DNA from 3 places in the Salmonella bongori NCTC 12419 genome. Region 1 is predicted to be linked to each of the others. Evidence: predicted binding sites of a transcription regulator. Region 1 holds the regulator's gene; each other region holds the start of a gene.
What was found. Region 1 encodes LexA, which represses DNA repair genes until DNA is damaged. Its sites were predicted from a motif close to TNCTGTATGTACATACAGNA; they were not measured.

Region 1 (7,788 bases):
CGCCCAGATATTCGCGAAAGACGGTGGAATAGAGTTTATTGCCCTTGAAAGTACGGCGAATAAAGAACGCGCCAAGACGGCGGAAAATCGGCCCGGCTGGCCAGAAATTAAGGTTGATACCGGCGGCAATGTGCGGCGGAACCAGCCCCTGATGGTACAACACATACGAGAGAAGCAAATAGTCCATGTGGCTGCGATGACAGGGCACATAAACGATTTCATGCCCGTCGTGCGCCAGTTGGCGTACGCGCTCGGCGTTATGAACGTTAATCCCCTGGTAAAGCCGATTCCAGGTAAAGCCCAGAATTCTGTCGGTCAAACGAATCATCTCGTAAGAGAAGTTCGCGGCGATCTCCTCCATCAGTGCAATGGCGTTTTGCTGCGCTTTTTCGTGAGAAATTTTCTTACTGCGCGCCTCATCTTCCACCGCGCGAGCGATAGCTTTCGACGCCAGCAGTTTGTTAAACAGGTCCTGACGGGCGGGCAGGCGAGGGCCAACTGCCGCCAGGCGCTGACGGGCGAAGTGCATACGCGCTACACGCGCCAGTTTCTGGGCGATGATTTTATCGGTACCGTGTTCATCAGCCATGCGACGCAACGAGACGGAGGGCGAGAATCGGACAAAGCTATCGCGCCCCAGCCAGGAGATGGCAAAAAATTTCTGTACGCCGTTCAACATACGTAAAGGCGGGTTCACTTCCCCCTTTTCACGACCCGGTGCGCGGCCAAACATCACGGAAACGGGCACCATCTGTAAATCCAAAGCCGGATTACTGCGATGCAGATCGAGATAGTCGTGAAAAAGCTTCACCGACTCTTCTTTTGGCGTGTAATACGTAAAAACACGCGGCCCGCCATGGATAAATACATAGCGAGGCAGTAGCGCGCCGTCGATCTCCAGCGGCTCCAGCGGATCAGGAAGATCGTGCGCCAGACATTGGGCGCGCAGCGTCAGTAAGTCCGCTTTTGAGTTGTATGGCAAGACATACATAATGGGACGAGAAGTATCGAGTCCCAATTCCTGAGCGGGTTCCGCCGGAATAGACTTGCTTTTTACCAGTACGCTTAATGGTAAATTCAGTAATTTGTAGTAAATTCGTGGCCAGCCGGACATAAACGATGTAAAGCCTCTGGTTAATAATGCAAATGCGCTGCAAGGATATCAGAAAGTTTAGCGAATTTCTGTTGTATCCCGTCATACTTCGCGCTCTATAACGGCAGCCCGAATCGTGCAGGGCGGCCGTATAATGTCATTGACGTTAATAATGTAAAAAGGTTCTTTTGATGGCCAATAATACCACTGGATTCACCAGAATTATCAAAGCGGCAGGGTATTCCTGGAAAGGATTTCGCGCCGCATGGACTCACGAAGCCGCGTTTCGCCAGGAAAGCCTGGCGGTATTGCTGGGCGTCATTATTGCCTGTTGGCTGGATGTGGATGCCATTACCCGCGTGTTATTGATAGGTTCCCTGGTACTTATCATGATCGTTGAAATCCTCAACAGTGCGATAGAAGCCGTCGTTGACCGCATCGGTTCTGACTATCACGAACTTTCCGGGCGGGCGAAAGATATGGGGTCGGCTGCGGTGCTGCTGTCTATTTTCGTTGCCCTGATGACCTGGGGCATTCTGTTATGGTCACATTTTCGATAAAGGTTCCAAATTTTATAAATCTCTTGTTTTTTGCGCGGTTTGTGGTTCCAAAATCACCTTCAACTGTATATACTCACAGCATGACTGTATATACACCCAGGGGGCGGAATGAAAGCGTTAACGGCCAGGCAGCAAGAGGTGTTTGATCTCATTCGGGATCACATCAGCCAGACAGGTATGCCACCGACGCGTGCGGAAATCGCGCAGCGTTTGGGGTTCCGTTCCCCAAACGCGGCGGAAGAACATCTTAAAGCGTTGGCGCGCAAAGGGGTGCTTGAAATCGTTTCCGGCGCTTCTCGAGGTATCCGTCTGTTACAGGAAGAAGAAGAGGGGTTACCACTTGTTGGGCGCGTAGCGGCGGGTGAGCCACTGCTGGCGCAGCAACACATTGAAGGCCATTACCAGGTTGATCCTTCTTTGTTCAAACCCAGCGCGGATTTCCTGTTGCGCGTAAGCGGCATGTCGATGAAAGACATTGGCATTATGGATGGCGATTTACTGGCAGTACATAAAACGCAGGATGTTCGCAACGGGCAGGTGGTTGTGGCTCGCATTGATGATGAAGTCACCGTAAAACGCTTGAAAAAACAGGGTAATAAAGTAGAACTTCTGCCGGAAAACAGTGAGTTTACACCGATAGTGGTGGATTTGCGCGAACAAAGCTTCACCATTGAAGGATTGGCGGTCGGTGTCATTCGCAACGGCGAATGGCTGTAATCTCTTCTTACTCTCCTTGTATGTGCCCATCCGGCAGCCCTGCAGCCTGATGGCGCTACGCTTATCAGGCCTGCGGGAAACCGATTCCCGAGGGTGAAGGTTTTGTAGGCCGGATAAGGCGTTTATGCCGCTATGTGGTAGGGCGCATGTTTTGTTTAACTCCTTGTCAGGCCAGTCTTCATGCCGTTTTTTACCTCCTCTGATAAAGCGCTTTGGCGTCTCGCGTTGCCAATGATTTTTTCTAATATCACCGTTCCCTTGTTGGGGCTGGTTGATACGGCAGTGATTGGTCATCTGGACAGCCCGGTTTATCTGGGCGGCGTGGCGGTAGGGGCGACCGCCACCAGTTTTCTTTTCATGCTGTTGCTGTTTCTGCGAATGAGCACCACCGGGTTAACGGCCCAGGCATTTGGCGCTAAAAACCCGCGAGCCTTAGCTCGGGCATTGATTCAGCCGTTGTTGCTGGCGCTGGGCGCAGGTGTATTGATTGCGCTCTTTCGCACGCCGCTTATTGATGTAGCTTTACATATTGTTGGTGGGAACGAGGCTGTTCTGGTGCAGGCGAGACGCTTCCTTGAAATTCGTTGGTTAAGCGCTCCCGCGTCTCTGGCGAATCTGGTGCTGCTCGGTTGGTTGTTAGGCGTTCAGTATGCGCGGGCTCCTGTTATCTTGTTAGTCGTGGGAAATATCCTCAACATTGTGCTCGATCTGTGGCTGGTGATGGGGCTTCATATGAACGTGCAGGGGGCCGCTCTGGCGACGGTTATCGCAGAATATGCCACGCTACTGATCGGCTTAATGATGGTGCGTAAAGTTCTCCATCTCCGCGGTGTGTCGCTGGAGATGCTAAAACATGCATGGCGCGGTAACGTACGCCGTCTTTTGGCGCTTAATCGCGATATCATGCTGCGCTCGTTGCTCCTTCAGCTCTGTTTTGGCGCGATCACGGTGTTAGGCGCGCGGCAGGGCAGCGATATTATCGCGGTAAATGCGGTACTGATGACCCTACTTACCTTTACGGCCTATGCGCTGGACGGTTTTGCTTATGCGGTGGAAGCGCACTCTGGCCAGGCTTACGGCGCGCGTGACGGCAGCAAGTTACTGGACGTCTGGCGGGCGGCGTGTCGTCAGTCAGGGGTTGTTGCCCTGCTGTTTTCCATGGTCTATGCCCTGGCAGGCGAACATATTGTCGCGTTATTGACCTCGTTACCGCAAATACAACTGCTGGCTGATCGATACCTTATCTGGCAGGTGGTATTACCGTTAACAGGCGTATGGTGCTATCTTCTGGATGGCATGTTTATTGGCGCGACGCGCGCCGCCGAAATGCGCAATAGCATGGCGGTTGCCGCGGCGGGATTTGCGCTGACGCTACTCGCCTTGCCATTCCTGGGAAATCACGGCTTATGGCTGGCATTAACCGTTTTTCTGGCGCTTCGCGGCCTGTCACTGGCTTTTATCTGGCGTCGCCACTGGCGCGATGGTACATGGTTTGCCAGAGGGTGACGGTTAAAAATTCTGAATATAAAACCGCTGGCCGAATTCCTGTCTACAATTACTATCACGTCCAGCAGAAATTGCAGAGCATTTGGGCGAATAACACTTGCTATTCTTAACCGAATGATGAGGACAAGATGATGAATAAAGACGAAGCCGGCGGTAACTGGAAACAGTTTAAAGGTAAAATGAAAGAACAATGGGGTAAGCTGACCGATGACGATATGACCGTTATCGAAGGTAAACGTGACCAGCTGGTAGGTAAAATCCAGGAACGTTACGGTTACCAGAAAGATCAGGCGGAAAAAGAGGTTGTTGACTGGGAAACCCGTAACAACTATCGCTGGTAATGCGTTTCCCCCGCCTGGAGGACAAGGATGTGCCTCCCACTGTTTGCACAGGAATTCGGGTGGCACCCTCTTTCATTGCCGCCCGTTTTCCGTTCTGGCTAACGCGGTTTTTTCTTAATTAAAACAGAATGATCGTGACCGCACTCACCTTGGTGGCGACACGCTTCCACTTCAACACACGCCGGGCACAGACCATGCGCCTCAATCACATTATGCCGTAGCGCAAATCCCATTTTTGCTGCCAGCGTATGCATAATGTCTTCTACGCCTTCGGCACACTCTTCTTTCACCCCGCCGCAACGATCGCAAATAAACATTGCTGAGCTGTGAGTAGGTTGATCGAACAGGTGGCAGAGAACATAACTGTTGGTGGACTCCACTTTATGGACAAAACCCTGTTCAAGCAAAAAATCCAGCGCTCGGTAGATAGTGGGCGGTTTGGCCTGCGGTTCTGTTTCACGCAGCAGGTCGAGCAGATCATACGCGCTGATCGCGCCCTGTTGCAGACTCATCAGGCGCAGCACTTCGAGGCGCTGGGGCGTCAGGCGCACGTTGCGCTGCGCACAGAGTTTTTCGGCTTGCGCCAGTAACTCTTGCGTTTTGGTCTTTTCCATTTGGCACCTCGAATAGCATGAAAGTTTAATCTGCTACTTTACCACGATCTGCTTAAAACTCTGAAATTCCCCTGCCACGATATATCGCCTGCTACGCTTTCCCCGGCCAGCATTCTCATCTATACATAATGAGGATCGATATGATAACAACAGGCTTTAACGTCGCTATTTCACAGCAATAGTTCACCTCCGTCCTGCTAAGCATGGCGAAGGAGTTAATTTACCTGATAATAAGATGGGCTAACTGTGAATAAAAACCTCAAACTTTCAGTGATGACTATTGCAGCCTCGTTTTTTATGGCAAAGCAGACGAGCGCCGCCAATACCTGGGCTGAAGCGCGTAACGATGCAATGGGCGGGACGGGGGTTGCGTCTGCGCATTATGGCAGTGGCGTGTTGCTAAACCCGGCATTGCTGGCAAAAGCCAAACCGGAAGACAACATCACTGTTGTTCTTCCCGCGGTCGGCGTACAAATCACGGATAAAGATAACCTCCAGGATGAAATAAATGATATCAGCGACAAAATTAATTACTACGATCATGTGGTCGATAGCCTGACGCCAGGGCAAATTTTACTTCATCCGAGGGGGGTATTGAATCAATTTCAGGGGGCTGCGCGCGATTTGGCCGATGAACTGGAATATCTCAACGGGAAAACCGCCCGCGCCAATGCTGGCGCCGGGGTGGCAGTGAGTATTCCGGGACAAACGCTTTCCGTCGCGTTTATTGCAAAAGGTTACGCGCATGGGCGTGTGAGCTCGTCTATTGATCAGAACGATATTCAGTATCTGCGCAATATCCAGCGTAATGAAAGTATCGCGCTTCGTGAAGCAGGACGCGCGGCATTACTGGGGACTGACGAAATAACAAAACATTTAAACTCTACCGCGTCAGGACGAGTCGCGATTGTTTCTGATTATGGTATTGCGGTGGCGAAGCAATGGGTGGTAGGGGATGTGCCTGTTTCTATTGGCGTTACGCCGAAATTACAAAAAACCTGGCTCTATAACTACACCACATCAATATATCACTATGACAGCAGTGACTGGAACAGTAGTCGCTACCGTAACGACGATACCGGCTTCAACATCGATGCGGGGCTTGCCGCTGATTTTGGCGAAAACTGGACGCTGGGTCTGAGTGGGCAAAATTTGGTATCGCGCGACATTGACACGAAAGAGATTTATATCACCAATGGAATATCGGGAGAAACCACTCACTACAAAGATACGTACCAAATTCGCCCCCTGGTCACGGCGGGTATTGCGTGGCATAACGAGGTGCTGACCGTAAGCGCTGATGGCGATCTGACGGAAACGAAAGGATTTAAGAGCGAAGACAATTCCCGGTATGTTGGTGTTGGCGCTGAAGTCCGGCCGCTAGCGTGGTTGGCGGTGCGTGCAGGATATCGTGCGGATGTGAAAAATAACGATAGCAATGTGTTTACTGGTGGTCTGGGCTTTGCGCCCTATAACCGTGTACATCTCGATTTAATGGGGCTGTACGGTGAAGATGAAACCTGGGGCGCAGGCGCACAGCTTACAATGACATTCTGAGGCGTTTTCACCGGAGGCAGTACGCCTCCGGTTATACTATCGTGGCGCGTCTCTACGTGTCTCCCTTACCAAAACCGCAGGGGAGAGGGGCTACGACCCGGGCGCGATTATTGATACTGAAATATTATAAATACCTCGCGACCTATTTGATACTTATGAAATATTATCACTATTAATGAATGTAATATTTAATTTGTTATTATAAACACTATACAATGTAATAATTAATAGTATATATATTGGTATGCATAAATATAATCATCAGATTTTTCCTCTCTGCGCTGTGTAATTTTGGTCTTATATTTAGTAATGATTGGCTCATTTGGTCTCGTGGCAGCATGGTTTTTGGTAAAAAATAGAGATGATTCTTTGTGGATATTGACTAAACAGCAATGAGATGATACCAAATAAATATTGAATTAATATCACATGAGATATAGTTCACTCCATGGGAGGTTAATATGATGAAGCCTATTTCTGCCGGATGCCCTGCGATAAGAGCGGTAATACCCGGCACAACTACCACCGATGCTTCACCTGGCCTATCTAAAGATCTTGTTGGCGTAGCTAATATTGCGTATGGTACTTCCCCGTTTGGACAAAAAAGTGGGATGTTATTGGTAACAGGAGAGAAAGGCTTCAATGAATCGGTTTGCCTGAATATGCTGGGTCAGCAAATACCCAGAGTTTTTTCAGGCAAGCCTTTATATCCAAGTGTTTTTCTAACTCAAGCGGCAGTGTCCGAATTTGAAAAAGCAATTGAGAATCCTTATAAATCTATGTCGGGTGACATTGATTTGGAAAAATTCAGTAATGATCATAATTGTGGCACAGCTGTCGGTATTGTTGCACAGCAGCAAGAAAACCTCACTCTGGACGAGGTCACATTAGGGGAATTCAGAAAGGTCTATATTACCGGACATGGTGCTGCAGGCACTGATGTTTTGGCCAGTGGCGGCTCTGTGTATACGGCCAAAGAACTGGTTGATATTCTGGTTGCCCATAACATTTTAGACCAGATAAAAGATATAAGACTTGTTAGCTGTTATTCTGCAGATAAAAGAAGACCCGCCAGTTTTACCCAGGAGGATATAGAGAAGGCGAATAGACCCTCGGGGTTCTTTGAGAAAATGCTGTTAGGCGCGCGAACATCTTTTATGGAGAAGATGGCTGATGAGATTTGGCGTCGAGGCTATACTGATGTTAAGGTTTCTGGCTATCATGGCGCAGGGGTATTTTATTCTGGTGATATCCCATTTACGCATCTTCGAAGCACGACCATTCCGGCAACCCTTACTATCAGACGAGAGACGGTAAGAGAAACGCTGGAAAGCCAGATAGATTAAATCATACACTCAGCTATATTTTTTCGGCCGATAAAAAACCTATTATTAACGTGA
Region 2 (7,788 bases), 230 kb from region 1:
CAACGTTTATCGTGATGACGAATGGTTTATGAACCGCCATCGTCCGGAAGAAATGCGTTTTTTCAAAGAGGCGGTATTCAACTACTCGCTGTTTGAGCCTGCGTTGCTGGAGCCGGAGGGCGTCAGTAAAGTCTTTTTCACCAGCGACACCCATGAAAAGTTATTGCCACTGGAACAGGCGATTAACGCGCGTTGGGGCGACCGGGTAAACGTGAGTTTCTCTACGTTGACCTGCCTGGAAGTGATGGCGGGCGGAGTATCGAAAGGTCATGCGCTGGAAGCCGTTGCCAAAGCGATGGGGTATAATCTGGAAGACTGTATTGCGTTTGGTGATGGTATGAATGATGCCGAAATGCTGTCGATGGCGGGTAAAGGCTGCATTATGGGGAGTGCCCATCAGCGCCTGAAAGATTTGCATCCGGAACTCGACGTTATTGGTTCCAACGTCGATGATGCCGTGCCGCATTATCTGCGCGAGCTCTTTTTACGATAATGTGATCGTTTGTTAGTTGACCAGTTGTCAACTTAACTCTCCGCTACAATGGATATTCCTTGTTTTAAGAGACATCCATTGTGGCGCTTCTTATTATTACCACCATTCTGTGGGCTTTCTCGTTTAGTTTTTATGGCGAGTACCTTGCCGGACATGTTGACAGCTATTTCGCGGTGCTGGTACGTGTGGGCCTGGCGGCGCTGGTATTTCTGCCCTTCCTGCGAACCCGCGGACACAGCGTAAAAACCATCAGCCTGTATATGCTGGTAGGGGCGATGCAGCTCGGTATTATGTATATGCTGAGCTTCCACGCTTACCTCTATCTGACCGTATCCGAATTGCTGCTGTTTACTGTTCTGACGCCGCTCTATATCACGCTGATTTACGATGTGATGAGTAAACGCCGTTTGCGCTGGGGCTATGCATTTAGCGCGTTGCTGGCGGTCATTGGCGCCGGGATTATTCGTTACGATCGCGTGACCGACCATTTCTGGATAGGTTTACTATTAGTACAGCTTTCTAATATCAGTTTCGCCATCGGGATGGTGGGATATAAACGCCTGATGGAAACCCGTCCCATGCCGCAGCACAACGCCTTTGCGTGGTTCTACCTGGGGGCATTTTTGGTGGCGGCGGTGGCGTGGTCGCTGTTGGGGAATGCGCAGAAAATACCGGCAACAACCCTGCAGTGGAGCATTCTGATCTTCCTTGGCGTGGTGGCGTCCGGCATTGGCTACTTTATGTGGAATTATGGCGCCACTCAGGTGGATGCCGGGACGTTGGGCATTATGAACAATATGCATGTTCCTGCGGGACTGCTGGTTAATCTTGCGATCTGGCATCAGCAGCCCCACTGGCCGAGTTTTATTACAGGCGCGGCTGTGATCCTGGCTTCGCTGTGGGTGCATCGAAAGTGGGTCGCTCCGCGCTCCGCACAAACGGCAGGTGATCGCAGGCGTGGTCGCGCGCCGAGCGAATAAATGCTTCAGTCACCGCCTGACGCTGGTCGCCGTCGCGTACGGCGGCATACAGGCGACTCCACAGGCCATCACCCAGGGGTTTGGTCACGACCAGACCCTGACGCTCAATATTTTCCACCACCCAGTGTGGCAGCGCGGCAATGCCCATCCTGGCCGCCACCATCTGAATCAGCAAGAGCGTATTATCCACGCTTTTCAACGTTGGACTGATGCCCGCGGGTTGCAGGAAATGACGCCAGACATCCAGTCGATTGCGCTGTACCGGGTAGATCAACAGTGTTTCACTGGCTAAATCCTCTGGCGTAATTTGCGTTTTGCTGGCCAGTGGATGGTCGGGCGCCAGCACCAGCCGTACTTCAAAATCAAACATCGGCGAATAGTGCAGCCCGCTGCGCGGCAGAATATCCGAGGTCATCACTAAATCCAGCTCGCCTTGTTGCAAGGCTGGCTGCGGATCAAAGGTGACGCCGGATTCAAAATCCATCTCGACCTGTGGCCAGTTTGTACGGAAGTTTTCCAGTGCCGGGGCCAACCACTGAATACAGCTATGGCACTCAATGGCGATGCGCAGACGGGTTTGCTGCGGTTCGTTGCACGCCTGCAGCGCACGGCTGATTTGCGGCAGCACCTGGTTTGCCAGTTGCAGCAGGATCTCCCCTTGCGGCGTAAAGCGCAGCGGCTGACTCTTACGCACAAATAGCCGAAAGCCAAGGCGTTGTTCCAGATCGCTGAACTGATGAGACAGAGCGGATTGGGTCTGGTGCAGCACTGCCGCAGCCGCAGCCAGCGATCCACTATTTCGCAATGCCTGGAGCGTTTTCAGGTGTTTAATCTCGATCATGAAAGTCCTTCACTTTGCCATGAACAATTTGCGCTTGAGGAATATACAGTACCTTTACATTATGGATGTGTAAACATCCAGACGTCCAAAATCCGTCGTCTTTTAAATTGATGGTGCGTTGGCGGCGTTTCCTCACCCCGGTCACTTACCGATGTAAGCTCCCGGGATAAGCAAACTTGCCGCCTTCCCTGAATTTAAAATACTTAGGATTTACATATGATTAGAGGAAGCAAAATGACAATATTGACTCACACCCTTGGTTTTCCTCGCGTTGGCCTGCGTCGCGAGCTGAAAAAAGTGCAAGAAAGCTACTGGGCGGGGAACGCTACCCGTGAAGAACTGCTGGCGATTGGGCGCGAACTGCGTGCGCGTCACTGGAAGCAGCAAAAGCAGGCCGGTATTGATCTGCTGCCGGTGGGGGATTTCGCCTGGTACGACCATGTTCTGACCACCAGCCTGCTGTTAGGCAACGTGCCGGCTCGTCATCAGAACAACGACGGTTCCGTGGATATCGATACTCTGTTCCGCATTGCCAGGGGCCGCGCGCCGACTGGCGAACCGGCGGCGGCAGCGGAAATGACCAAATGGTTTAATACTAACTATCACTACATGGTACCGGAGTTCAGCAAAGGCCAGCAGTTCAGACTCACCTGGACGCAATTACTGGAGGAAGTGGACGAAGCGCTGGCGCAGGGTCATAAGATCAAACCCGTACTGCTGGGGCCGGTCACGTATCTGTGGCTGGGCAAAGTGAAAGGCGAGCCGTTCGATCGCCTGACGTTGCTGAAGGACATTCTGCCGGTCTATCAGCAAATACTGACGGAACTGGCGAAGCGCGGCATTGAGTGGGTACAAATTGATGAGCCGGCGCTGGTGCTGGAACTGCCGCAGGCGTGGCTGAATGCCTTCAAACCGGCGTATGACGCGCTTTCAGGCCAGGTGAAGTTGCTGTTGACGACCTATTTTGAAGGCGTGACGCCAAACCTTGACACCATCACCACGCTGCCGGTACAGGGTCTGCATGTAGATCTTATTCATGGCAAAGATAACGTAGCGGAATTGCACCAACGTTTGCCTGCCGACTGGTTGCTCTCCGTGGGCCTGATTAACGGACGTAACGTCTGGCGCGCCGATCTGACAGAAAAATACGATCAGATCAAAGAGATCGTCGGTAAACGCGTGTTGTGGGTGGCTTCTTCCTGTTCGCTGCTGCACAGTCCAATTGATCTGAGCGTTGAAACCCGCCTCGATGACGAAGTGAAAAGCTGGTTTGCCTTTGCGCTGCAAAAATGCGGTGAACTGGCGTTGCTGCGCGATGCGCTGAACAGCGGCGAAACGGCGGCGCTTGAGGAATGGAGCGCGCCTATTCAGGCGCGTCGTCACTCCCGCCGCGTACATAATGCGGCGGTAGAAAAACGCCTGGCGACCATCACCGCGCAGGATAGCCAGCGTGAAAATCCTTATGAAGTTCGCGCTGAGGCCCAGCGTGCCCGCTTTAAATTACCTGCCTGGCCGACAACGACCATCGGTTCGTTCCCGCAAACTACGGAAATTCGCGGCCTGCGTCTGGACTTCAAAAAGGGTAATCTCGACGCGAATAACTACCGCACCGGCATCGCCGAACACATCAAACAGGCTATTATCGAGCAGGAGCGTTTAGGGCTGGATGTGCTGGTACATGGCGAAGCCGAGCGTAACGATATGGTGGAATACTTCGGTGAGCACCTCGATGGCTTTGTCTTTACCCAGAACGGTTGGGTGCAAAGCTATGGCTCCCGCTGTGTGAAACCGCCGGTAGTGATTGGTGATATTAGCCGTCCGGCACCGATTACCGTGGAGTGGGCGAAATATGCCCAGTCACTGACCGACAAGCCGGTAAAAGGCATGCTCACCGGCCCGGTCACCATCCTCTGCTGGTCCTTCCCTCGCGAAGATGTCAGCCGTGAAACCATCGCTAAGCAGATTGCGCTGGCGTTGCGTGATGAGGTGGCAGATCTGGAAGCCGCAGGCATTGGCATTATTCAGATTGACGAACCGGCGCTGCGCGAAGGTTTACCGTTGCGCCGCAGCGACTGGGACGCCTATCTGGCGTGGGGCGTGGAAGCCTTCCGCATTAACGCGGCGGTGGCGAAGGATGAAACCCAGATCCACACCCACATGTGTTACTGCGAGTTCAACGACATTATGGATTCGATCGCCGCGCTGGACGCGGATGTGATCACCATTGAGACCTCCCGCTCGGATATGGAGTTGCTGGAGTCGTTCGAAGCGTTCGACTACCCGAACGAAATCGGGCCGGGCGTGTACGATATTCACTCGCCGAACGTGCCGAGCGTCGAGTGGATTGAAGCCCTGCTGAAGAAGGCGGCACAGCGTATTCCGGCACAACGCCTGTGGGTGAATCCGGACTGCGGTCTGAAAACTCGCGGTTGGCCGGAAACCCGCGCGGCGTTAGCGAACATGGTCAAAGCCGCGCAAAATCTGCGACAGGCGTAACCATGCAAGCCCGGTGAGTGATAACGCCGCCGGGCATTATGCCGGACGGTTGCATTTGCCCGGCCTTACCCCTTCACCCTTTCCCTACTTTCTTTTTTCTTTAGCGTCTTTTGACAACGGGTTGTACAGTATGCTGGAGCAGCATAACGAGAATATTGACAGCTATCAGGACGTCATTATCCCTGTCCCTGCGGTAGCGGCAAAAAATATAAAAAATGCTGCGGTAAAGCATAACTGTCGCTGCTATCACGGTTTATTGGGTCTACACGACCTGGGCGTTGTAGACCCAACAAGTATGGTAACGCGCGGTGGTTAGCTTTTTTTTCCTCCGTATTGCGCGAACCATTCCAGCATTCTTTGCCAGCCGTCTTTCGCCGCAGCTTCATGGTAGCCCGGACGATAGTCGGCATTGAACGCATGTCCGGCATCCGGATAGACCACAATTTCTGCTTTCGCATTCGCGGCGCGTAACGCCTGGCGCATGGTTTCCACACTTTCCTGCGGAATACTGGTATCCTGCCCGCCGTATAAGCCCAGCACCGGCGCGTTAAGATCGGTCGCAATATCAACAGGGTGTTTCGGCGAGTTGAGCGAGGTATCGCCCATCAGCTTACCGTACCACGCTACCGCGGCTTTTAACTGTGGATTGTGCGCGGCATATAGCCAGGTAATCCGGCCCCCCCAGCAGAAACCGGTGATCATCAACCGATGTACATCGCCGCCGTTACGCGAAGCCCAACTGGCGACGTGATCCAGATCAGCAAGAACTTGCGAATCCGGTACCTTAGCGACCAGACCGCTTAATAATGTCGGAATATCGGCGAAATCATTGGGGTCGCCTTCCCGGAAATAGAGTTCCGGCGCGATGGCGAGATAACCTTCCAACGCCAGTCGCCGGCAGATATCGCGAATATGTTCGTGTACACCAAAAATTTCCTGTACCACCATAACCACAGGCAGCGCGCCGTCATTCGCTTTTGGTCTGGCGTAATACGCTGGCATGTCGTCCCCCTGGGACGGAATTGACGTTATTCCCGCGCTAATGGCGTCATCGGGGGTATGGATTGCCGTAGGAGCCAGCGGGGTGGCTGCAGGTGCAAAGCCGGATGGATGTGTCGTTGTCATGGTATTCTCCGTACCCTTAAAAAATAGCGCAATATTAACTATAGACAGTGTGTAACAAACCACATTGCCTTAAAGCGGCTATCTTTTGTGCAATGGTTGGCGATATTGATTATTTATTGTGATGTACATCACTTTTTAATGGTAAGCGAGTGCAATTGTTTTACGCCATAGTGATGGTTGTCACGAAAATATCTTTATGCCTTAGGTAAAGTGTCTTTTTGCTTCTTCTGACAAACCCGATTCACAGAGGAGTTTTATATGTCCAAGTCTGATGTTTTTCATCTCGGCCTCACCAAAAACGATTTACAAGGGGCCCAGCTCGCCATCGTCCCTGGCGATCCTGAGCGTGTGGAAAAGATCGCCGCGCTGATGGATAAGCCGGTTAAGCTGGCATCTCACCGCGAATTCACCTCCTGGCGCGCTGAGCTGGATGGCAAAGCAGTTATCGTTTGCTCTACCGGCATCGGCGGCCCGTCTACCTCTATCGCTGTGGAAGAACTGGCGCAACTGGGTATTCGTACCTTCTTGCGTATCGGCACCACGGGCGCCATTCAGCCGCACATCAATGTCGGCGACGTTCTGGTAACGACCGCATCCGTACGTCTGGATGGGGCGAGCCTGCATTTTGCGCCGATGGAATTCCCGGCGGTTGCCGACTTTGCCTGCACCACTGCGCTGGTTGAAGCGGCGAAATCGATTGGCGCCACGACTCACGTTGGCGTAACCGCCTCTTCCGACACTTTCTATCCGGGTCAGGAACGTTACGACACCTATTCTGGCCGCGTTGTTCGCCGCTTCAAAGGTTCTATGGAAGAGTGGCAGGCGATGGGCGTAATGAACTACGAAATGGAATCCGCTACGCTGTTAACCATGTGCGCAAGCCAGGGTTTACGCGCAGGTATGGTGGCGGGCGTTATCGTCAACCGTACCCAACAAGAGATTCCGAATGCGGAAACGATGAAACAAACTGAAAGCCACGCGGTGAAAATTGTCGTGGAAGCGGCCCGTCGTCTGCTGTAATTCTCCTCTCTTTTTGCAAAGGCCGACGCGTTCGGCCTTTTCTTTTTGCGTGGCGCCTCGCAGGAAATTCCTTTTAAACTGGACGTTTATACAGCACAATTCTATTTTGTGCAGGATAGTGTGGTTCCAGGAGAGGTGTTGTGGATATGACTCTTATGATAAGCGTTGTCGTGGCGCTGGCGGCTGGGGCGGTGATTGGCTGGCTGGCGACGAAAGCGCACGCCGATCAAATCCGCGCCGATCTTATCGAAGAACGGCGTGAGCTGGATATCGAACTTAGCGCGGCCCGGCAGCAATTAGCGCAAGAAGCGCACTGGCGCAGTGAATGCGAGTTACTTAATAACGAACTGCGTAGCCTGCACAGTATTAATACCTCTCTGGAAGCTGATCTACGTGAAGTCACGACCCGTCTGGAAGCGACTCAACAACACGCGGAAGACAAAATTCGTCAGATGATCAACAGCGAACAGCGTTTAAGCGAGCAGTTTGAGAATCTGGCGAACCGTATCTTTGAACACAGTAATCGTCGTGTAGACGAACAAAACCGACAAAGCCTGAATAGCCTGCTGACGCCGCTGCGTGAGCAACTGGACGGTTTTCGACGTCAGGTTCAGGAGAGCTTCGGCAAGGAAGCGCAGGAGCGGCATACGCTGGCGCATGAAATTCGTAACCTGCAGCAGCTTAATGCGCAGATGGCGCAGGAAGCGATCAACCTGACTCGCGCCCTGAAAGGGGACAATAAAGCGCAGGGAAACTGGGGCGAAGTCGTGCTGGCGCGGGTGCTGGAGGCATCCGGACTGCGTGAAGGCCACGAATACGAAACCCAGGTCAGT
Region 3 (7,788 bases), 670 kb from region 1:
CATATCAAGCGTTAACATCGCGATACCGCGCGGCGCGAAATAGCGTTCATACAGGGTGTAATAGTCGGTTTGCATGGCGTCCAGACCGCCGCACATGAGCACCGTCGGAAACGGACCATCCCCTTTCGGCATATGTAAAAACGCGGTGACAGGCGAACCGCCAGGAACGGCAAATTCCATTTCACGCAACGTGCCAGGCAACCGCTGCGCGGCCTCTTCATAGGCGCGATTCGCCAGCGCCTGCGCCTGCTCCGCCAGCTCATCGCCCTTCAAATGGGGGTAGGCGGCAATGTTATAGAGCGTTGAGGCATGAAGCCAGTAGCGTCCGCTGCGCATAGCGTCCTGTTCCTGGCTGGCTTTCTGCTGCCAGTCCATCGCCTGCTTTGCCCATTCATAAATCCAGTTCCCCCCCCGGTAGCCGATGACCGTATCGTATAAATCATCATCCGTTCGCTCCGCGTCGCTCATCACAATGCGCGCCTGCACATCCAGGATTTCTCGCGGGTCAACGCCACGCCAGATCCACATCAGGCGGTTGATCATACGATACCAGTGCGGGACGTTTTTACCGTCCAACGCGGATTGCATGGGCGGCTGCGACCCACGATTGAACCGGCGGACGATGGTGGACGTTTCAGTATGTTTAAAGCGGGGTTTGAACAGGGTTTCGCTGAGGTTAGCCTGTGTCATTCGTGCAGCCTCCTTGGATACTCATTGAGGCTTATTGTAACCAATAAAACAGCGCCCGGCATTGCCGGGCGCTGTGAAAAGGTTCTGATTAACGACCTGAAATCGGCGGTACAAATACCACGCCCATATCCCAGGGCTGTTCTATCCAGGTGTTCTGAGGAATATCAATAACATAATCATCAACCAGTGGACGGCCAGCCGGTTTAGCGAAAATCGTGACGAAATGCGCTTTAGGATACATTTCGCGAATCGCCACTGCGGTGCCGCCGGTATCGACCAGATCGTCGATGACGATAAAGCCTTCGCCGTCACCTTCTGCGCGTTTCAGCACTTTCAGCTCGCGCTGATTGTCATGATCGTAGCTGGAGATGCATACGGTATCGACATGACGAATGCCCAATTCACGCGCCAGTAATGCGCCCGGTACAAGGCCACCACGACTTACGGCAATAATGCCTTTCCATTGTTCTGAAGGCATCAGGCGGCTCGCCAGTTTGCGTGCGTGAATCTGCAACATGTCCCAGGTGACGACGTATTTTTCGCTCATGTGAAGTGTCCCAGCCTGTTTATCTACGGCTTAAAAATTGAGGGTGAACCAGATTGCGCGAGATTATAGAGACCTGACGCACTAAAAACCAGTGTTTAGCAGAACCCACGCCTCTTTTTGCACGCTTTATACTAGCCGCAGGCAGAGAAAGTGGTATTCTCAACCGCATCTCGTAAGAGTTAACAATTCCGCTAACCCTGTGGCCTGTAAGAATGTTTTTCAGGACACCGTCAAGGAGACTTATCGTGTCTGAACTGTCTCAGTTATCACCACAACCTTTGTGGGATATTTTTGCCAAAATCTGTTCTATTCCTCATCCCTCCTATCATGAAGAACAACTCGCTGAACATATCGTGGGTTGGGCTAACGAGAAAGGTCTGCATGTAGAGCGCGACCAGGTGGGTAATATCCTAATCCGTAAACCCGCTACCGCAGGTATGGAAAACCGCAAACCCGTCGTTTTACAAGCGCATCTGGATATGGTGCCGCAGAAAAATAATGACACCGTTCACGACTTCACTAAAGATCCTATCCAGCCTTATATTGATGGCGACTGGGTTAAAGCACGAGGTACAACGCTCGGCGCGGACAACGGTATTGGGATGGCCTCCGCATTGGCGGTACTGGCTGACGACAGTGTCGTACACGGCCCGCTGGAAGTGCTGCTGACGATGACAGAAGAAGCCGGGATGGATGGCGCGTTCGGCCTTCAGTCCGGCTGGTTGCAGGCCGACATCCTGATCAACACCGACTCTGAAGAAGAAGGTGAGATCTATATGGGCTGCGCAGGCGGTATCGATTTTACCTCTAACCTGGCGTTAACCCGTGAAGCCGTACCTGCAGGATTTGTGAGCTTTAAGCTGACCCTGAAAGGCCTGAAAGGCGGCCATTCCGGCGGTGAGATCCATCTCGGTCTGGGTAACGCCAACAAACTACTGGCGCGTTTTCTTGCCGGGCACGCAGAAGAACTGGATCTGCGTCTGATTGATTTCAACGGCGGCACACTGCGTAACGCAATTCCGCGCGAAGCTTTTGCTACTGTTGCCGTGGCGGCAGATAAAACCGAAACACTGAAAGCGCTGGTGAAGACTTATCAGGAGATCCTGAAAAACGAACTGGCGGAAAAAGAGAAAAATCTGACACTGCAACTCGGTGACGTCGGTAATGATAAAGCGGCATTAACCGCTCAGTCACGCGATACCTTTATTCGCCTGCTGAACGCTACGCCAAACGGCGTAATCCGCAATTCAGACGTGGCGAAAGGCGTGGTGGAAACGTCGTTGAACGTCGGCGTGGTCACCATGTCTGATGCTAATGTCGAAATTCACTGCCTGATTCGCTCTCTTATCGATAGTGGTAAAGATTACGTAGTGAGTATGCTTGATTCACTGGGCAAACTGGCAGGCGCGAAAACCGAAGCGAAAGGCAGTTATCCTGGCTGGCAGCCGGATGCAAACTCACCGGTGATGCATCTGGTGCGGGAGACCTATCAGCGTCTGTTTAACAAAACGCCGAATATCCAGATTATCCATGCGGGTCTGGAATGCGGCTTGTTTAAGAAACCCTATCCGGATATGGACATGGTCTCTATTGGGCCAACCATCACCGGGCCCCACTCTCCGGACGAACAGGTGCACATCGAAAGCGTCGGCCACTATTGGACGTTGCTGACCGAACTGCTAAAAGCGATTCCGCAGAAATAATCATAGCCGCGCCACAGAAAAGGCGCGAATTGTTTAATTGAACCCGGCTATAAACATATGCCGGGTTCAATGCTTTTACGTTTCCACCCTAAATATCCGTTTGTTAACAGGGCATGGCGCAACTGATATCGTTGTCCGCCAGTGCGGGAAAGCCACTGTTATGATCGGCGCGAATCAATGGGGTTAAATTCCTAACAAAAGTTGCCTTTCTATTTGTGGATCAAGCAGCGTCACGTGTAACCCTACCAGCCGCACGCCGCGCTCGCCACGACGCTCGTCCCAGGTATTACGGGCAGTAGAAATTAAATCGTCTTTATTTAATTGCGGCCAGACATGTTCCTGGGTGGTCTGCTGAAAATCATTAAATTTTAATTTCACGCCCTGTCGCGCAATGAGTAAATCGGGCTTCACCATGGCCAGACGTCGTTCCAGCTCCGGATACAGATGTTCAATAATGGACTCACAGTCTGACCATTTATGAATATCCTCCGCCAGAGTGCGCTCAACGCCCACCGATTTACGTAGTCTTTCACTGTTAACATCACGTTCGTCAATACCCTGGCTACGTTCCCATAGTATCCGGCCAAACTTACCGAAGCGCTTAAGGAGCATCGCCAGGTCGCATTGTTGAATATCCCCACAGGTTCTTAGTCCCATACTTTCCAGTTTGGCGGCGGAAACTTTCCCCACGCCTGGAATTTTTACCAGCGGCAACGTTTTAAGAAAATCGGGAACATCGTCAGGCGTAATCACATATTGCCCGTTAGGTTTATTCAGATCAGAGGCTATCTTCGCCAGAAATTTTACCGGCGCAACACCAGCGGAAGCGGTGAGTTGTAATTCATTGAAAATGGTCTGGCGAATCTCCCTGGCGATTAGCGTCGCGGAGCCATAACAGTGTGGGCTGTCAGTGACATCCAGCCAGGCTTCATCCAGCGAGAGCGGTTCAATCAGTGATGTGTAGCGGGAAAAGATGTCACGAACATGCTGCGAGGCCTCTTTATACGCGTCAAAACGACCCGGCAATAAAGTGAGATGGGGGCAAAGCTTTAGCGCCATACCCGTCGGCATCGCGCTACGTACGCCAAACAGACGCGCAGGATAGTTAGCGGTACTGATAACACCTCTACGTTCGCGGCTCCCACCAATGGCAATGGGAATATCGCGTAACGCCGGGTTATCGCGCATTTCAACCGCCGCAAAAAAACAATCCATATCCACATGTATGATTTTGCGCATCGTTCGCCCTCGCAACACTGTTTAAGTATACAGTATGCTTTATTGTGCGCAAAGAGACACTGGTTTAAAAAACGGCGAATTCGATAACAGGATAACGCGAAAAGACGAGAAAATTGTAAACGTACAAACGGGGACTTGCGAAAAACTGCTGTGGTGCTAATGTGAGCGCTCCAAATCCAGATTACTCCGATTTGGGAACTCTTTTGCCGTTCTGGCGTGTGTAACCGTTTTATCAAGGAACAAGCAGTATGCGTAAAATCGCATTTTTTCTTGCGATGCTTCTGATACCGTGCTTCTCATTTGCCGGTTTGCTGAGCAGCAGCAGCCCCGTCACGCCGGTCAGTAAAGAGTATAAGCAGCAGTTAATGGGCTCGCCGGTCTATATTCAGATTTTTAAAGAAGAGCGTACCCTTGATCTCTACGTCAAAATGGGCGAGCAATATCAGTTACTGGATAGCTACAAAATTTGTAACTATTCCGGCGGGTTAGGCCCGAAGCGCCGCCAGGGCGATTTTAAAAGCCCGGAAGGGTTCTATAACGTTCAGCGCAACCAGCTCAAGCCAGACAGCCGTTTTTATAAGGCCATTAACATCGGTTTTCCCAATGCCTATGATCGCGCGCATGGCTACGATGGTAAATACCTGATGATTCATGGCGCCTGTGTTTCCGTCGGCTGCTATGCCATGACCGACAGCGGCATTGATGAGATTTTTCAGTTTGTCACCGCCGCGTTGGTCTTTGGCCAACCGAGCGTGCAGGTGAGTATTTATCCGTTCCGGATGACTGACGCCAATATGCAGCGCCATAAATACTCTTATTACAAAGACTTCTGGGCGCAGCTAAAACCCGGTTACGATTACTTTGAGCAGACGCATAAGCCGCCGATCGTTTCTATTGTTGATGGGCGCTACGTCGTAAGCAAGCCGTTGAGTCACGAAGTGGTTCAACCGCAACTGGCCTCAAATTACACGCTCTCCGAGACAAAATAATGCCCATTCGCCTGGCATAATCTTTTGCCAGGTTTCATTCCCCGTCAGCGGTTGGGTAGCAATCACGGTAACCACGTCATTGGGCGTGGTTTGTGAACTGAAATCGATTTCCATATCCTGATCCACCAGCGTGGCCACACCAAACGGCGCCCGGCGAGTGATCCAGTGCAGATGCGTCGAGCAAAACGCCATCACATACCGCCCATCTGACAGCAGCATATTGAAAACGCCCTTCTCGCGTAATGCCGTCGCTAACGTCGCAATGTATTTAAATACCGCCGTCATGTTGCCCGGCGTACGGGGGTAACGTTGGGTTAATTTATACAAGAGCCAGCAAAAGGCTTTTTCACTGTCAGTTTCGCCCACCGGGCGAAAGTTACCGGTTTCCAGCGTTTTATAGCCTGTCAGTTGGCCGTTATGGGCATAAGTCCAGTTTCGTCCCCATAACTCACGAGTAAAAGGATGCGTATTTTCCAGCGCCACTTCGCCCCGATTGGCCTGGCGGATATGCGCGATAACCGAGCAAGATTTAATCGGGTAATCTTGTACCAGTTTAGCAATCGGCGAATGATAGCTGGGTTGCGGATCTTTGAACGTGCGACAGCCCTTTCCTTCGTAAAAGGTAATTCCCCAGCCATCCTTATGCGGTCCGGTTCCACCGCCACGCTGCACCAGCCCGGTGAAGCTAAAGCAGATATCCGTTGGCACATTAGCGCTCATCCCAAGCAATTCGCACATACATCACCTGCCTTAAAACGATTCATCGTCAGATGGCGCACAGTATTAAGCCCTGCGCGCATCCAGGCCGAATAAGACGCTCGACATCACCATCCGGCAGAGTACGGAAAAAAATATCCGCTTATTTAACCATCTCTTTTTCGATCAGTTGAATCAGGATATGAATTACTTTGATGTGGATTTCCTGAATACGATCGGCATATCCAAAATGCGGCACGCGAATTTCAATATCCGCCGTACCCGCCATTTTGCCGCCATCCTTGCCCGTCAATGTAATCACTTTCATGCCTTTTTCACGGGCTGCGGCAATCGCTTTAATCACATTCCCGGAGTTCCCGGAGGTAGAGATGCCCAGCAGGACATCACCCTCGCGCCCTACCGCCTCAACGTAACGGGAGAAAATATAGTCATAACCGAAATCATTACTGACGCAGGAAATATGGCTAACATCAGAAATCGCAATCGCCGGATAACCCGGACGATTTTCACGGTAGCGGCCTGTCAGTTCTTCAGCAAAGTGCATCGCATCGCAGTGAGAACCGCCGTTACCACAAGAAAGTACCTTACCACCCGCTTTAAAACTGTCTGCCAGCAGGACCGCCGCGCGCTGAATGGCGTGAATATTGGCATCATCTTTTAAAAAATTAGCCAGCGTTTCCGCCGCTTCGTTCAGTTCGTTACGAATAAGATCCTGGTACATGAGGATATCCTTCAGCATGAATGTAAATGACAGAATGCAGTGTACCGGATAGCAGTACACCCGAGAAGCATAAGCCGTAATAACGCCTCGCGCTTTTGATTTTTCGTGCCACTAAAAACGGCAACAATGTGAGCTTTGTTGTAATTATTTTGTAAACACATTGCTAAAAGAATTTACATCCACTACAACCTTAATCATCACAAGTGGTCAGACCTCCTACAAGCAAGGGAGCTTTTCGTTATGATGATTTTGAGTATTCTCGCGACTATTATTCTGCTCGGCGCATTGTTCTATCACCGCGTGAGCTTATTTCTCAGCAGCCTGATTCTGCTCGCCTGGACCGCTGCGCTTGGCGTCGCTGGCCTGTGGTCCATCTGGCTGCTGGTTCCTCTGGCCATTATCCTCGTACCGTTTAACGTCACGCCGATGCGTAAATCGATGATTTCCGCGCCAGTGTTTCGCGGCTTCCGTAAGGTCATGCCGCCAATGTCGCGTACCGAGAAAGAAGCGATTGATGCCGGTACGACCTGGTGGGAAGGCGATCTTTTCCAGGGCAAACCTGACTGGAAAAAATTGCACAACTATCCTCAACCGCGCCTGACCGCAGAAGAACAGGCGTTTCTCGACGGCCCGGTAGAAGAAGCGTGCCGGATGGCGAACGACTTTCAGATTACCCATGAACTGGCGGATCTGCCGCCGGAACTGTGGGCTTACCTGAAAGAGCATCGTTTCTTCGCGATGATCATTAAAAAAGAGTACGGCGGGCTGGAGTTCTCTGCTTATGCGCAATCCCGCGTACTGCAAAAACTTTCCGGCGTCTCCGGGATTCTGGCGATTACCGTCGGCGTCCCTAACTCACTCGGTCCGGGCGAATTGTTGCAGCATTATGGTACGGAAGAACAGAAGAATTACTATCTGCCGCGTCTGGCGCGCGGCCAGGAGATCCCTTGTTTCGCGTTGACCAGCCCGGAAGCGGGTTCTGATGCGGGAGCGATTCCGGATACCGGCGTCGTCTGCATGGGCGACTGGCAGGGGCAGCAGGTACTGGGTATGCGTCTAACCTGGAACAAGCGTTATATTACGCTGGCCCCCATCGCCACCGTGTTAGGGCTGGCGTTTAAGCTCTCCGATCCGGATAAATTGTTAGGCGGGGAAGAAGAACTGGGTATTACCTGTGCCTTA

Region 2: a site for LexA is predicted at 2,378-2,397, ahead of metR (HTH-type transcriptional regulator MetR). Genes of this name have one in related genera too.
Region 3: a site for LexA is predicted at 4,195-4,214, ahead of dinB (DNA polymerase IV). Genes of this name have one in related genera too.

Annotation. Positions count from the first base shown of each region.
Region 1 covers NC_015761.1:4,083,802-4,091,589, forward strand. Annotated here, with positions in the region: gene plsB (glycerol-3-phosphate 1-O-acyltransferase PlsB) at 1-1,114, opposite strand, end outside; gene SBG_RS19275 (diacylglycerol kinase) at 1,285-1,653, shown strand; gene lexA (transcriptional repressor LexA) at 1,762-2,370, shown strand; gene dinF (MATE family efflux transporter DinF) at 2,551-3,876, shown strand; gene SBG_RS19290 (hypothetical protein) at 3,873-3,986, shown strand; gene SBG_RS19295 (CsbD family protein) at 4,008-4,217, shown strand; gene zur (zinc uptake transcriptional repressor Zur) at 4,316-4,831, opposite strand; gene traF (conjugal transfer protein TraF) at 5,078-6,388, shown strand; gene SBG_RS19310 (hypothetical protein) at 6,850-7,734, shown strand.
Region 2 covers NC_015761.1:3,850,504-3,858,291, forward strand. Annotated here, with positions in the region: gene yigL (sugar/pyridoxal phosphate phosphatase YigL) at 1-493, shown strand, start outside; gene SBG_RS18215 (carboxylate/amino acid/amine transporter) at 574-1,473, shown strand; gene metR (HTH-type transcriptional regulator MetR) at 1,361-2,314, opposite strand; gene metE (5-methyltetrahydropteroyltriglutamate--homocysteine S-methyltransferase) at 2,549-4,810, shown strand; gene SBG_RS23580 (hypothetical protein) at 4,824-5,126, shown strand; gene SBG_RS18235 (dienelactone hydrolase family protein) at 5,123-5,935, opposite strand; gene udp (uridine phosphorylase) at 6,194-6,955, shown strand; gene rmuC (DNA recombination protein RmuC) at 7,096-7,788, shown strand, end outside.
Region 3 covers NC_015761.1:292,835-300,622, reverse strand. Annotated here, with positions in the region: gene frsA (esterase FrsA) at 1-690, opposite strand, end outside; gene gpt (xanthine phosphoribosyltransferase) at 779-1,237, opposite strand; gene pepD (cytosol nonspecific dipeptidase) at 1,483-2,940, shown strand; gene dinB (DNA polymerase IV) at 3,124-4,179, opposite strand; gene dpaA (peptidoglycan meso-diaminopimelic acid protein amidase) at 4,428-5,168, shown strand; gene SBG_RS01305 (class II glutamine amidotransferase) at 5,139-5,906, opposite strand; gene lpcA (D-sedoheptulose 7-phosphate isomerase) at 6,028-6,606, opposite strand; gene fadE (acyl-CoA dehydrogenase FadE) at 6,847-7,788, shown strand, end outside.